DNA from 2 places in the Nocardioides imazamoxiresistens genome. Region 2 is predicted to be linked to the other one. Evidence: riboswitches for the same ligand, from Rfam matches in the RefSeq annotation. Region 2 holds a riboswitch; the other holds the start of a gene.
What was found. Region 2 has a riboswitch for cobalamin ahead of RDV89_RS17830 (ABC transporter substrate-binding protein). Riboswitches for the same ligand answer to the same signal wherever they lie in the genome.

Region 1: another riboswitch for cobalamin. It lies ahead of RDV89_RS20250 (precorrin-8X methylmutase); the one in region 2 lies ahead of RDV89_RS17830 (ABC transporter substrate-binding protein).

What each region holds. Positions count from the first base shown of each region.
Region 1 covers NZ_JAVYII010000006.1:127,904-133,191, forward strand. The annotation lists gene RDV89_RS14385 (precorrin-2 C(20)-methyltransferase) at 169-1,749, opposite strand; gene RDV89_RS20250 (precorrin-8X methylmutase) at 1,746-3,287, opposite strand; cobalamin riboswitch at 3,343-3,531, opposite strand; gene bluB (5,6-dimethylbenzimidazole synthase) at 3,526-4,191, opposite strand; cobalamin riboswitch at 4,207-4,396, shown strand; gene RDV89_RS14400 (ABC transporter substrate-binding protein) at 4,459-5,288, shown strand, end outside.
Region 2 covers NZ_JAVYII010000009.1:61,473-66,760, reverse strand. The annotation lists gene RDV89_RS17835 (ribonucleoside-diphosphate reductase subunit alpha) at 1-773, opposite strand, end outside; cobalamin riboswitch at 929-1,135, opposite strand; cobalamin riboswitch at 1,247-1,418, shown strand; gene RDV89_RS17830 (ABC transporter substrate-binding protein) at 1,476-2,543, shown strand; gene RDV89_RS17825 (class I SAM-dependent methyltransferase) at 2,540-3,334, shown strand; gene RDV89_RS17820 (FecCD family ABC transporter permease) at 3,349-4,416, shown strand; gene RDV89_RS17815 (ABC transporter ATP-binding protein) at 4,413-5,180, shown strand; RNA gene rnpB (RNase P RNA component class A) at 5,260-5,288, opposite strand, start outside.

The DNA of each region.
Region 1 (5,288 bases), on a different contig from region 2:
GTGTCCGGGCCTCTGGATTACCCGGTTCACCGGGTAACGCTCGACCTAGACCCTGTGTGAACGGGGCAGAGGTCGAGCGAAACGGCACAGGGTCCGGCTGGCGGCGGGTCCGGGGCGCCCTCGCCCGGCCGCACCCACCAATCCGACCCGGCCGGCACGGGCCGGATCTCACCCCACGCTGCGCGGCGTCCAGACCCGTCCGTGGTCGACGCGGGTCGACGAGGCGCCGACGACGAGCAGGCACTTCATGTCCACCGTCGTCGGGTCGAGCGCCCCCAGGGTGGTCACGACGAGCGACTCCTCCGCCCGCCCGACGTCGCGGCCGACGACCACCACGGTCGCGGGGGAGCGCACCTCCAGCAGGACCTCGAGCGCGTCGCCCAGCTGGTCGGGCCGGCTGGCCGAACGGGGGTTGTAGAGCGCGAGCACGAGGTCGCCGTCGGCCACCGCCCGCAGCCGTCGTTCGACGACCTCCCACGGCTTGAGCCGGTCGCTCAGCGACATCACGGCGAAGTCGCCGCCGATCGGGGCGCCGGCGCGCGCGGCCACGGCCTGCACGGCCGAGACGCCCGGCACGACGCGCACGGGCACGTCGGCGTACGCCACGTCGTCGGCCGCCGCGGCGACCTGCGCCTCGAAGACCGCGGTCGCCATCCCGAACACGCCGGCGTCGCCGCCGGAGACCACGGCGACCCGCTCGCCGCGGCGCGCCAGGTCGAGCGCCAGCCGGCCCCGGTCCACCTCGACCGTGTTGCCGCTCGCGTGCCGCGTCAGGCCCTCGCGGTGCGGCACCCGCTTGACGTACGGGGCATACCCCACCACGTGGTCGACCGCCGCGAGCTCGGCGCTCGCCTCCGGCGTCAGCCACGCCTCCGGCCCGGGCCCCAGCCCCACGACGACGACCTCGGCGGGCGCGTCGACCACCGCCGCGGAGGCCGCCGAGGAGGCAGGTGCAGCCGGCGCCCCGGCGGCCTCTCGCCGCCCGAGTCCCTGCAGCGAGTCGCCGGCGACGACGATCAGCGAGAAGTACGGCACCGAGTCCGCGTCCACGTCGACGACGCGCAGGTGCCGCTCGGAGCTCATCGAGGCCCGCTCGACGTAGACGGCGTGCTCGAGGCGGCCCGCGGCGGCCAGCGCGCGGCGTACCGCCGGGAACCGACGCCCGAGCTTCATGATGATCGCGCCGTCGGTGTCGGCGAGGCGTCGCGCGAGCTCGGTCTCCGGCAGGGTGCCGGGCAGGATCGTCAGCACGTCGGTCTGGCGCACCAGCGGCGCCGCGATGGTCGCCGTCGCGGCCGCGAAGGCCGGCACGCCGGGCACGACCTCGGTGGTGAACCGCTCGGCGAGGGCGTCGTGCATGTACATGTACGACCCGTAGAACATCGGGTCGCCCTCGGAGAGCAGCACGACGTCGCGCCCGGCCTCCAGGTGCGCGGCCAGCCGCTGCGCCGACGCGAGGTAGAAGTCCGCCATCGCGCCCGCGTAGCCGCCCGGGTGGTCGGTGGTGCCCGTCGTGACGGGGTAGACCAGCTCCTCCTCGACGGCCCCGGCGGGGATCAGGTCGGCCGCGATCCGGCGCGCGTTGGACGTCTTGCCGCGCCCGGCGTGGTACGCCACCACGTCGGCCGCCGCGATCAGCCGGGCGCCCTTGCGGGTGATCAGCTCGGGGTCGCCGGGGCCGACGCCGACGCCGTAGAACCGGCCCGCGGTGGGCTCGGTGGGCTCGGCCGGCTCGGGCTGCGTGCTCACTCCGCCTCCTGCGCGATCGCGTTGAGCGCCGATGCCGTCATCGCCGAGCCGCCGCGGCGGCCGTGGACGGTGAGGTACGGGACGCCGTGCGCCTCGGCGTACTCCGCCAGCGCCTCCTTGGACTCCGCCGCCCCGACGAACCCGACCGGGCAGCCCACGATCGCGGCGGGCGGCGGGCAGCCGTCGGCGAGCAGCTCGAGCAGGTGGAACAGCGCGGTCGGCGCGTTGCCGATCGCGACCACCGCGCCGGCGACCCGGTCGGCCAGCAGCGAGAGCGCGGCCGCCGAGCGGGTGGTGCCCCAGGCGCGGGCGAGGTCGGCGACGCGGGGGTCGCGCAGCGCGCACAGCACCTCGTTGTCGGCGGGCAGCCGGGTGCGGGTGACGCCCGAGGCGACCATGTGGGCGTCGGTGATGATCGGCGCGCCGGCCCGCAGCGCGGCGCGGGCCGCCCCGACCAGGTCGGGCGAGACGACGACCTGCGGCGCGAGGTCGGTCTGCCCGGTGCCGTGCACCATCCGCACGACGACCTTCTCGGCGTCCGCGGGCACGTGGCGCAGGTCGGACTCGGCGCGGATCATCGCGAACGAGTCGACGTAGATGGCCTGCCCGTCGCCCTCGTAGGCGTAGCGCCGCGTCGGCGCCTGCAGCCCGCCGGTGGCCGCCGCGGGGACGACCGGCACGAGCAGCGAGCGCCACGGCGTCACGACGAGCGGCGCCTCGTCGGCCAGGCCGTCGAGCAGCTCGGTGGCCAGCGCCGCGCCGAGCACCCCGTCGGGCACGGGGACGTGGCGCAGGTCGGGGGCGTCGGGGCTCTCGCCGCGCACGAGGCCGTACGCCGGGGGCTCGGCCGCCGCGGGCACCCGCGGGTCGCGTGGCGCGGTCGGCAGGTCCAGCGGGGTGGTGAGCTCGTCGACGTGCCAGGGCGCCTCGGGGCCGTCGCCGCGGGCGACGACGAACGCGCGGGCCACCTCGAGCAGCGCGGGCACGGCCTCGGCGACCGGCACCGGCGGCTGCCAGTGCCCGTCGCCCCGGCGCAGCTGCACGGTCGCGTCGTCGAGCACGGTCAGCGCCACGTCGGCGGACCGGTCGAGGACGTCGCCGCGCCCGTCGTCGAGCACCATCAGGAAGCGGGCGGACAGGCCGGCCAACGCCGGGTCGGCGCACAACGCCCGGTCCAGCTCGCGGGCGGTGGGACGCAGGTCGAGGCGCCCGCCGGTGATCCCGGTCAGCGGCGAGACGAGCACGTTGCGGACCAGCTCGTGGCTGGGGGAGGGCAGCAGGCCGGTGTGCGCGATCGCGCCCGCCACGTCCTGGCGCAGCGCCCCGGTCCCGGTCAGCGGCAGGGCGCGCAGCTGCAGGTTGGCGCGGCGCGTCAGGTGCAGGTCGCCGTCGCCGTGGGCCGCCGCGACGCCCAGCAGCGCGCGTACCTCCCCGACGCTCACGGCGCCGCCGACCAGCCGCAGGCGCACCAGCCCGCCGTCCTCGGCGGGCCAGGGCCGGCTCACGCCGGGGCACAGGTCGGTGCGCGTGCGGGTCATGCGTCCTCGCTCGGTCCGGGGGCCCGTGCGCGGGGCCCCTGCTCGACCAGGTGGCGGCTGCCACCGGGTGCCAGCAGGTCTTCGGACTCGGGGTCGTCCGGGCCGGGGACCTTCCCGGGAGCGGGCTCCCAGTGGCGGCACGCGGACGTGCCCCGACCCGTCGCCCTCACCGCTGCGCGTCAGTCCCGGAGTCGCACCGGGTTCCCTGACCCCTCGGGGGTCGACTGGCGCACGGACCCTACCAACCGTCCTCGGTGACGAAGTCCGCGAGTGGGCGCGCACGGGTCCAGCCGTCGATCTCCAGGCTCGGGCGGTCGGGGAAGGCCGGCACCGGGCCGAGGCACAGCACGGCCACCGGCTCGGCCCCCGCGGGCATGCCGAGCAGCGCCGCGAGGTCGTCGGGCACGAACAGCGAGACCCAGCCCATGCCGAGGCCCTCGGCCCGCGCGGCGAGCCAGAGGTTCTGGATCGCGCAGGCCACGGAGGCCAGGTCCATGTGGGGCATCGTGCGGCGGCCGAACACGTGCGGCTCGCGGCCCTCGCGCAGCGCCACGACCAGCAGCTCGGCGCACTCGCGGATGCCCTCCACCTTGAGCCGCAGGAACTCCGCGGCGCGCTCGTCGAGGGCGGCCGCGGTCGCGTGACGCTCCGCGTCGACCAGGGCGTGCACCTGCTCGCGCAGGGCGGGGGAGACCACCCGCACGAAGCGCCACGGCTGCATCAGCCCGACGCTGGGCCCGGCGTGGGCGGCGGCGAGCAGCCGGGCCAGCACGTCCTCGTCGACGGTGGCTCCGGGCACGAAGCGGCGCATGTCGCGCCGCTCGCCGATGACGCGGTAGACGGCGGCCCGCACCTCGGCGGGGTACGCGTGGTGGTCGGGGTCCGCATCTCGAAGGGCGTTCACGGCGGGCGAGGTTACTGCTAGGTTCCCCCTGCCAGTCGTGCTCACCACGAGCCAGGGAACCCGGTGCGAATCCGGGACTGACGCGCAGCGGTGAGGGTGACGGGCGGGGCACGCACACGTGCAGCCACTGGGAGCGCAGCTCCTGGGAAGGCGCTCCGTCCGGTCGATCCCGAGTCCGAAGACCTGCTGGCCGCGCTCGTCCGCCACGGACGGTCGCGTCACACGTCCGCATGGCTCCGCGACCGAGCCACGACACGAAGGATGGCCATGTCCACCCGTGCTCGCCCCACCCTGCGTCCCGCCCTGCCCCTGACCGCCGCGCTCGCCTGCGGGGTCCTGCTCGCCGGTTGCGCGGGCGCCCCCGCCGCCGAGGACCGCGCCGCCGCGGGCGACCCCGACCTGTTCCCCGTCGAGGTCACCGCCTGCGGCTTCACCACCACCCTCGAGGCACCGCCCGAGGCCGCCGTCACCCTCAACCAGGGCGCCACCGAGGTCCTCCTGGCCCTCGGGCTCGAGGACCGGATGGCCGGCACGGCCTACCTCGACGACCAGGTCGCGGACGCCCACGCCGCGGCGTACGACGAGGTGCCCGTGCTCGCAGCGACCTACCCGAGCCGGGAGGAGCTGCTCGGCGCCTCGCCCGACTTCGTCTACGCCTCCTACGTCTCCGCGTTCGGCGACGAGGTGGCCGGCTCGCAGGACGAGCTCGCCGAGGGCGGCGTCGCGTCCTACCTCTCGCCGTTCGGCTGCCCCGACGCCTCCGACGTGGCCGCCACCAGCTGGGACTCGGTCTGGTCGGAGGTGGAGGCCGTCGGCGACGTCTTCGGCGTGCCAGAGCGCGCCGCCGAGCTGCGCGCCACCCAGGAGCAGACGCTGACGGACCTCGAGGCCGCCGCGGTCGGCGCGGGCACCCGGGTGTTCTGGTTCGACTCCGGCGAGGACGCCGCCCTGGCCGGCGCCGGCGACGGTGGCCCGCAGCTGGTCGTCGAGGCGACCGGCGCCGAGAACGTCTTCGCCGACGTCGAGGGCAACTGGTCCGAGGTGCCGTGGGAGGACGTCGTCGCCGCCGACCCCGACGTGATCGCGCTCGCCGACGC
Region 2 (5,288 bases):
ACGTCGCGCACCGACTTGGCGATGTGCTCGATCTCGTCCTCCATCTGCATCACGAAGCAGTTGGAGAGCTGGCTGTAGGAGGTGCCCGCGTTCACCAGCGTCGAGCCGGCCGCGAGGTACTCGAGGCGCGACATCTTGTCGTAGAAGCGGATCGCCGCGGCGGTCGGATCGTCCTCGTTCAACGACAGGCCCATGGCCACCCGCATCCAGAAGAACTGGGGCATCTCCAGCGGACGTCCGTCGGGCGCCACGATCATGTAGCGGGTGCGCATCGTCTGCACCCCGACGTAGCGCAGCAGGTCGTCGCGATCCGGGTCGAGCGCCGCGCCGAGGCGTTCGAGGTCGAACAGCCGGCCGAGTCGTGCGTCGAGCAGGTCCAGCTCCACGCCGCGGACCACGAAGGCCACGAACGCCTCGCCGCCGAACGCGCGCACCTCGTCGCGGGTCACGCCCTCGCCGAAGATCGCCTTGTAGAGGCTCTTGACGAGCAGTCGCGAGGCGATCGTGTCGTAGGCCGGGTCGTCCTTCACGTTCTGCAGCGCGACCTGCACGACCGCCTCGTCCAGCTGCTCGCTGGTGATGCCGTCGAAGAGCGTGATCTCGAGCTCCGAGCGCAGCTGGGTCGCGCGGGCGACCTCGTGGTCGAGACCCGCTGCGGCCTCCTCGATGGAGCGCGCGATCTCGTACCCGTCGTAGGCGGCGCGGGTGCCGTCCCTCTTGACCACCGTGATCTCGGTGGACCTGCCGGTGCTCTCGTCGTGATGTGTTGCCATGTGGCGTCTCCCACCCTCGTGTACGGACGTCGGGGAGCGTCCGCGAGAGGGGAGGCACGGGAGGTCGGAACCGTCGGCAGGCAGGGCGGCCAGATGCCACCCGACCTGCCGGTCTCGATCCTCCGACCCTCCCTCGGGGTCGCGGACCCTCGCCCCTCGGGGGCGAGGCACTGGCAGGTCTTCGGACTCGTGGGCGTCGCGCTCGGCCTACTGTCCGTCGCTTCCCAGGCCCGTCGGGCCCAGTGCTGTGTGACGGAGGTCGTTCCCACTCACCGCTGCGGGGCAGTTCCGGTCTCCCACCGGATTCCCTCTTGCGACGACCCGCCTGGAGGACGGGTCGAACCAGCTGCAAGCGGCACCATATACGGTGAATGACGCCGATGTAAGTCCCACATCTTGTGGTTCACGCCAAGTGGGAGCGGGTCCTCCGTCGACGGCAACGGGAGCGACTGTCGCCGGTCGTCGCGAACCGCTAGCATGCTCGCGCCAGTCAAGCCCGAGAGGGCCAGGGAATCCGGTGTGAGTCCGGAGCTGACGCGCAGCGGTGTGGGTGACGGCGGGGCACGAGGCCACTGGAGTGATCCGGGAAGGCGTCCCGTTCGGTGGAACCCGAGTCCGAAGACCTGCTGGTTCCGTGGCCGTCCGTGTCGCGCGATCATCGTCGGGCCCCGCGATCCGGGTCTGCGGTCGAGAAGGTCGTTCATGACTCGTTCCCTGTCCCCACGCGCCCTCCTGGCGCCGTCACCGGCTCGCCGGCAGACGACCCAGTGCCTGCGCGTCCTCGCCGTCACGTTCCTCGTCGCCGGCGGCCTCGCCGGCTGCAGCTCGGACACCGGCGGCTCCGACGCCGGCGATGCGGAGCCGTACGAGGCCCCCGTCGTCGTCGTGAACTGCGACCGCGAGGTCCGTGTCGAGGCGCCCGTCGAGCGCGCGGTCGCCGTCAACCAACCCGCCGTCGAGCTGCTCCTGGCCCTCGGGCTCGGTGACCGCATCGCGTCGTACGCGATGAGCGACGACGACGTCCTCCCGGAGCTCGAGGAGGAGCGAGAGGGCGTCGAGGCCTTCGACACCGAGTTCCCGTCGTTCGAGACGGTCCTCGACGTCGAGCCCGATCTCGTCTACACCACGTTCGACTACACCTTCACCGACGAGGGTATCGCCGGTCGGGACCGCTTCGAGGAGCTCGGCGTGCCGACGTACCAGTCGCCGAGCGAGTGCAGTGGTCAGGAGGCCGAGCAGACCCGCGCGCTGACCCTCGAGGACCAGTGGGCCGAGATCGAGGAGGTCGCGACCCTCTTCGGCGTCCGGGAGCGGGGAGACGAGCTGGTCTCCGAGCTGAGCGCCCGTGCCGAGGAGGCGACCGTGGACCTGGGCGCGGAGAACGTGACCATGGCCTGGTGGTACGCCGCCACTCCAGCGCCCTACATGGCCGGCTGCTGCGGGGCGCCCGGCCTGATGACGCGGGCCGTGGGTGCGACGAACGCCTTCGAGGACGCCGAGCAGTACTGGCCCGAGATCGGTTGGGAGAGCGTCCTCGAGCGCGACCCCACCGTGCTGGTGCTGGCCGACCTGGGCCGTGGGGGTGACGGCGACAGCGCGGCGGAGAAGATCGAGTTCCTCGAGTCGGACCCCGTCGCGAGTCGGCTGACGGCGGTGCAGGAGCAGCGTTACATCGTTCTGGACGGCACCACCATGGACCCCTCAATCCGCAACGTGACGGGCATCGAGCAGCTGGCGCAGGGCCTGCGCGACCTGGGCCTGGTCGAGTGAACCCGGCCGAGCTGCACGACCGCTCGGACCTGCGCGGGCTCCTGCGGCGCTGGGACGATCAACAGGCCGCCTACATCGCCGCTCGGGAGCAGCGCTTCGCGGCGATGCTCGACGCCCTCGCCCTGCAGGTGGAGGCCTCGACCGGCTCCGGGTTCCGCGTGGTCGACCTCGCCTGCGGCCCGGGCTCGTTGACCGTCCGGGTGCTCGATCGTTTCCCGCGAGCACGCGTGGTGGGCATCGATCTCGACCCGGCGCTCCTGGCCGTGGCCCACGCCGGCACGGCGACGTACGGAGACCGGGTCGCTCTGCTCGACGCCGATGTCGCCGACGACGCATGGGTCGAGGCGGCCTCCGCTCGTCTCGGGGGTCGTCCGCACGCGGTCGTCTCGACCACTGCTCTGCACTGGCTCTCACCGGACGAGCTGGTGCGGGCCTACGGCACGGCGCACACGGCACTGCCGACCGGCGGTCTCCTGCTCGACGGGGACCACCTCCGCTACGACTCCCGCACGCCGCACCTCCGACGATGGGCGGCGTTGCACGACGAGCGCACCCAGGCGGCGGCCTTCGAAGAAGGCGCCGAGGCGTGGGACGCATGGTGGGCGGCGCTCGAGCAGCTTCCGGGCATGAAGGACCTGGTGGAGGAGCGACACCGGCGCTTCGCGGGCCGCGCTCCGTCGGCCTCGACGGCGGTCGACTTCCGGCTCGCGACGCTCGCCCAGGCGGGTTTCGAGGAGTCCGGCACGTTGTGGCAGCTGTTCGACGACTTCGTCGTCTACGGCGTCGCCTGAGCGCAGGGGTCGACGTGCCGCAGCCAGGAGCAGGGATCGGGTCGGGGCGCCGGCCCGGTCCCGGGCGCGCGGTCACCGCGCGCGAGCTCCTGTTCTGGTCGGCGGGCCCGGCGCTGCTGCTGGTCTCGGTGGCCGTGGCCATCACGATCGGGCCCGCCGATCTGGCCGTCGGCGAGGTGGTCGCCGTCGTTCGTGACCGGCTGGGCGGAGCCGACGCGGGACTGTCGCGGATCCGTGAGGGCATCGTGTGGGAGCTGCGACTGCCACGCAGCCTGCTCGCCGCCGCCTGCGGCGCCGGTCTCGGGGTGTCCGGGGTCGTGCTGCAGTCGCTGCTGCGCAACGCCCTCGCGGATCCCTACGTGCTGGGCATCTCGTCGGGAGCCTCCACGGGCGCCGTGCTCGTCGTCGTCCTCGGTCTCGGCGCCGGCTCGGTGGGGTTGTCCGGAGGCGCGTTCGTCGGTGCCGTCGTCGCGTTCGGTCTCGTGGCGATGCTCGGCTACGCCGCCGGGGGTTCGCCAGACCGCCTGATCCTGGCCGGTGTGGCAGGGACGCAGCTGTTTGCGGCCCTGACCTCCTTCGTCGTCCTCACCTCGGCTGATCCGGAGAAGACCAGGGGCGTGCTGTTCTGGTTGCTCGGCTCCCTCGGCGGCGCTCGATGGGACGACGTCGTCTTCGTCGGAGCTGTCGTGAGCCTCGCAACGGCACTGTGCTGGGCGGGGGCGCGCGTGATGGACGCCTTCACCTTCGGGGAGGAAGCGGCGGCTTCGCTGGGGGTGGCGGTCGTCCGCTCGCGGCTCGCTCTGCTCCTGCTGACGGCCGCCATGACCGCGGCCGTGGTCGCCGCGGCGGGAGCCATCGGGTTCGTGGGGCTCGTCCTGCCCCACGCAGCCCGCGCCGTCGTCGGCCCGGGCCATCGACGGCTGCTCCCGGCGACCGCGCTGGCGGGTGCGGTCCTGCTGGTGTGGGTGGACGCCCTCGCCCGCGTCGTGATCGCGCCGCAGGAGCTCCCCGTCGGTGTCGTCACGGCGCTCGTCGGCGTCCCTGCCTTCGCAGTGATCCTGTGGCGCAGGAGGCGTCGGTGAGCCTGAACGCCCACGGGGTCTCCTGGCACGCGGGTGCGGGTCCCGTGGTCGACGGCGTCACCCTCGACGTCGAACCGGGACAGACCCTGGGGCTGCTCGGACCGAACGGATCGGGCAAGTCCTCGCTCCTGCGTCTGCTGGCCGGCGTCCGGCGCACCAGCTCCGGCGTCGTGCGCCTCGACGAGCGACCGTTGTCGGCATGGCCGTCGCGCACCCTCGCCCGGCGTCTGGCCACCATGGGCCAGCACGCCCAGACCGACGTGGACGTCACGGTCGCCGATGTCGTGGCGCTGGGCCGGGTACCGCATCAGGGTGCATGGCGCCCGACGAGCGCCGCCGACCGTGCGGCCGTCGACGCCGCCTGCGCGGCTGCCGGCATCGGGCACCTGCGCGGACGGACCTGGCGCACGCTGTCCGGCGGTGAGCAGCAACGGACCCAGCTGGCGCGAGCCCTCGCCCAGGAGCCGACGGAGCTCCTCCTCGACGAGCCCACGAACCACCTCGACATCAGCCACCAGCTCGAGCTGCTCGCCCTGGTCCGTGCTCTGCCGGTGACCACGGTCGTCGCACTGCACGACCTCAACCTGGCGGCCCAGTTCTGCGACAGCGTCGCCGTGCTCGTCGAAGGACGGCTCCGTGCGCACGGTCCGACGACGAGCGTGCTGACCGAGGCGCTGATCGCCGAGGTCTACGACGTGCGCTCCGTCGTGGGTCACGATCCGGCCACCGGTCGGCCGTGGGTGCGGTTCCTGCCGCCCGGCTGATGCCGGCCGCGGCCAGGCGGGCGTGGACGCAGCATCGCCCGTCGCCGATGGCATCGTGCGTGGGTCGGACCCCCGGGTGCGGACGGGCTGGCCTGTAGGCCGGGTTCT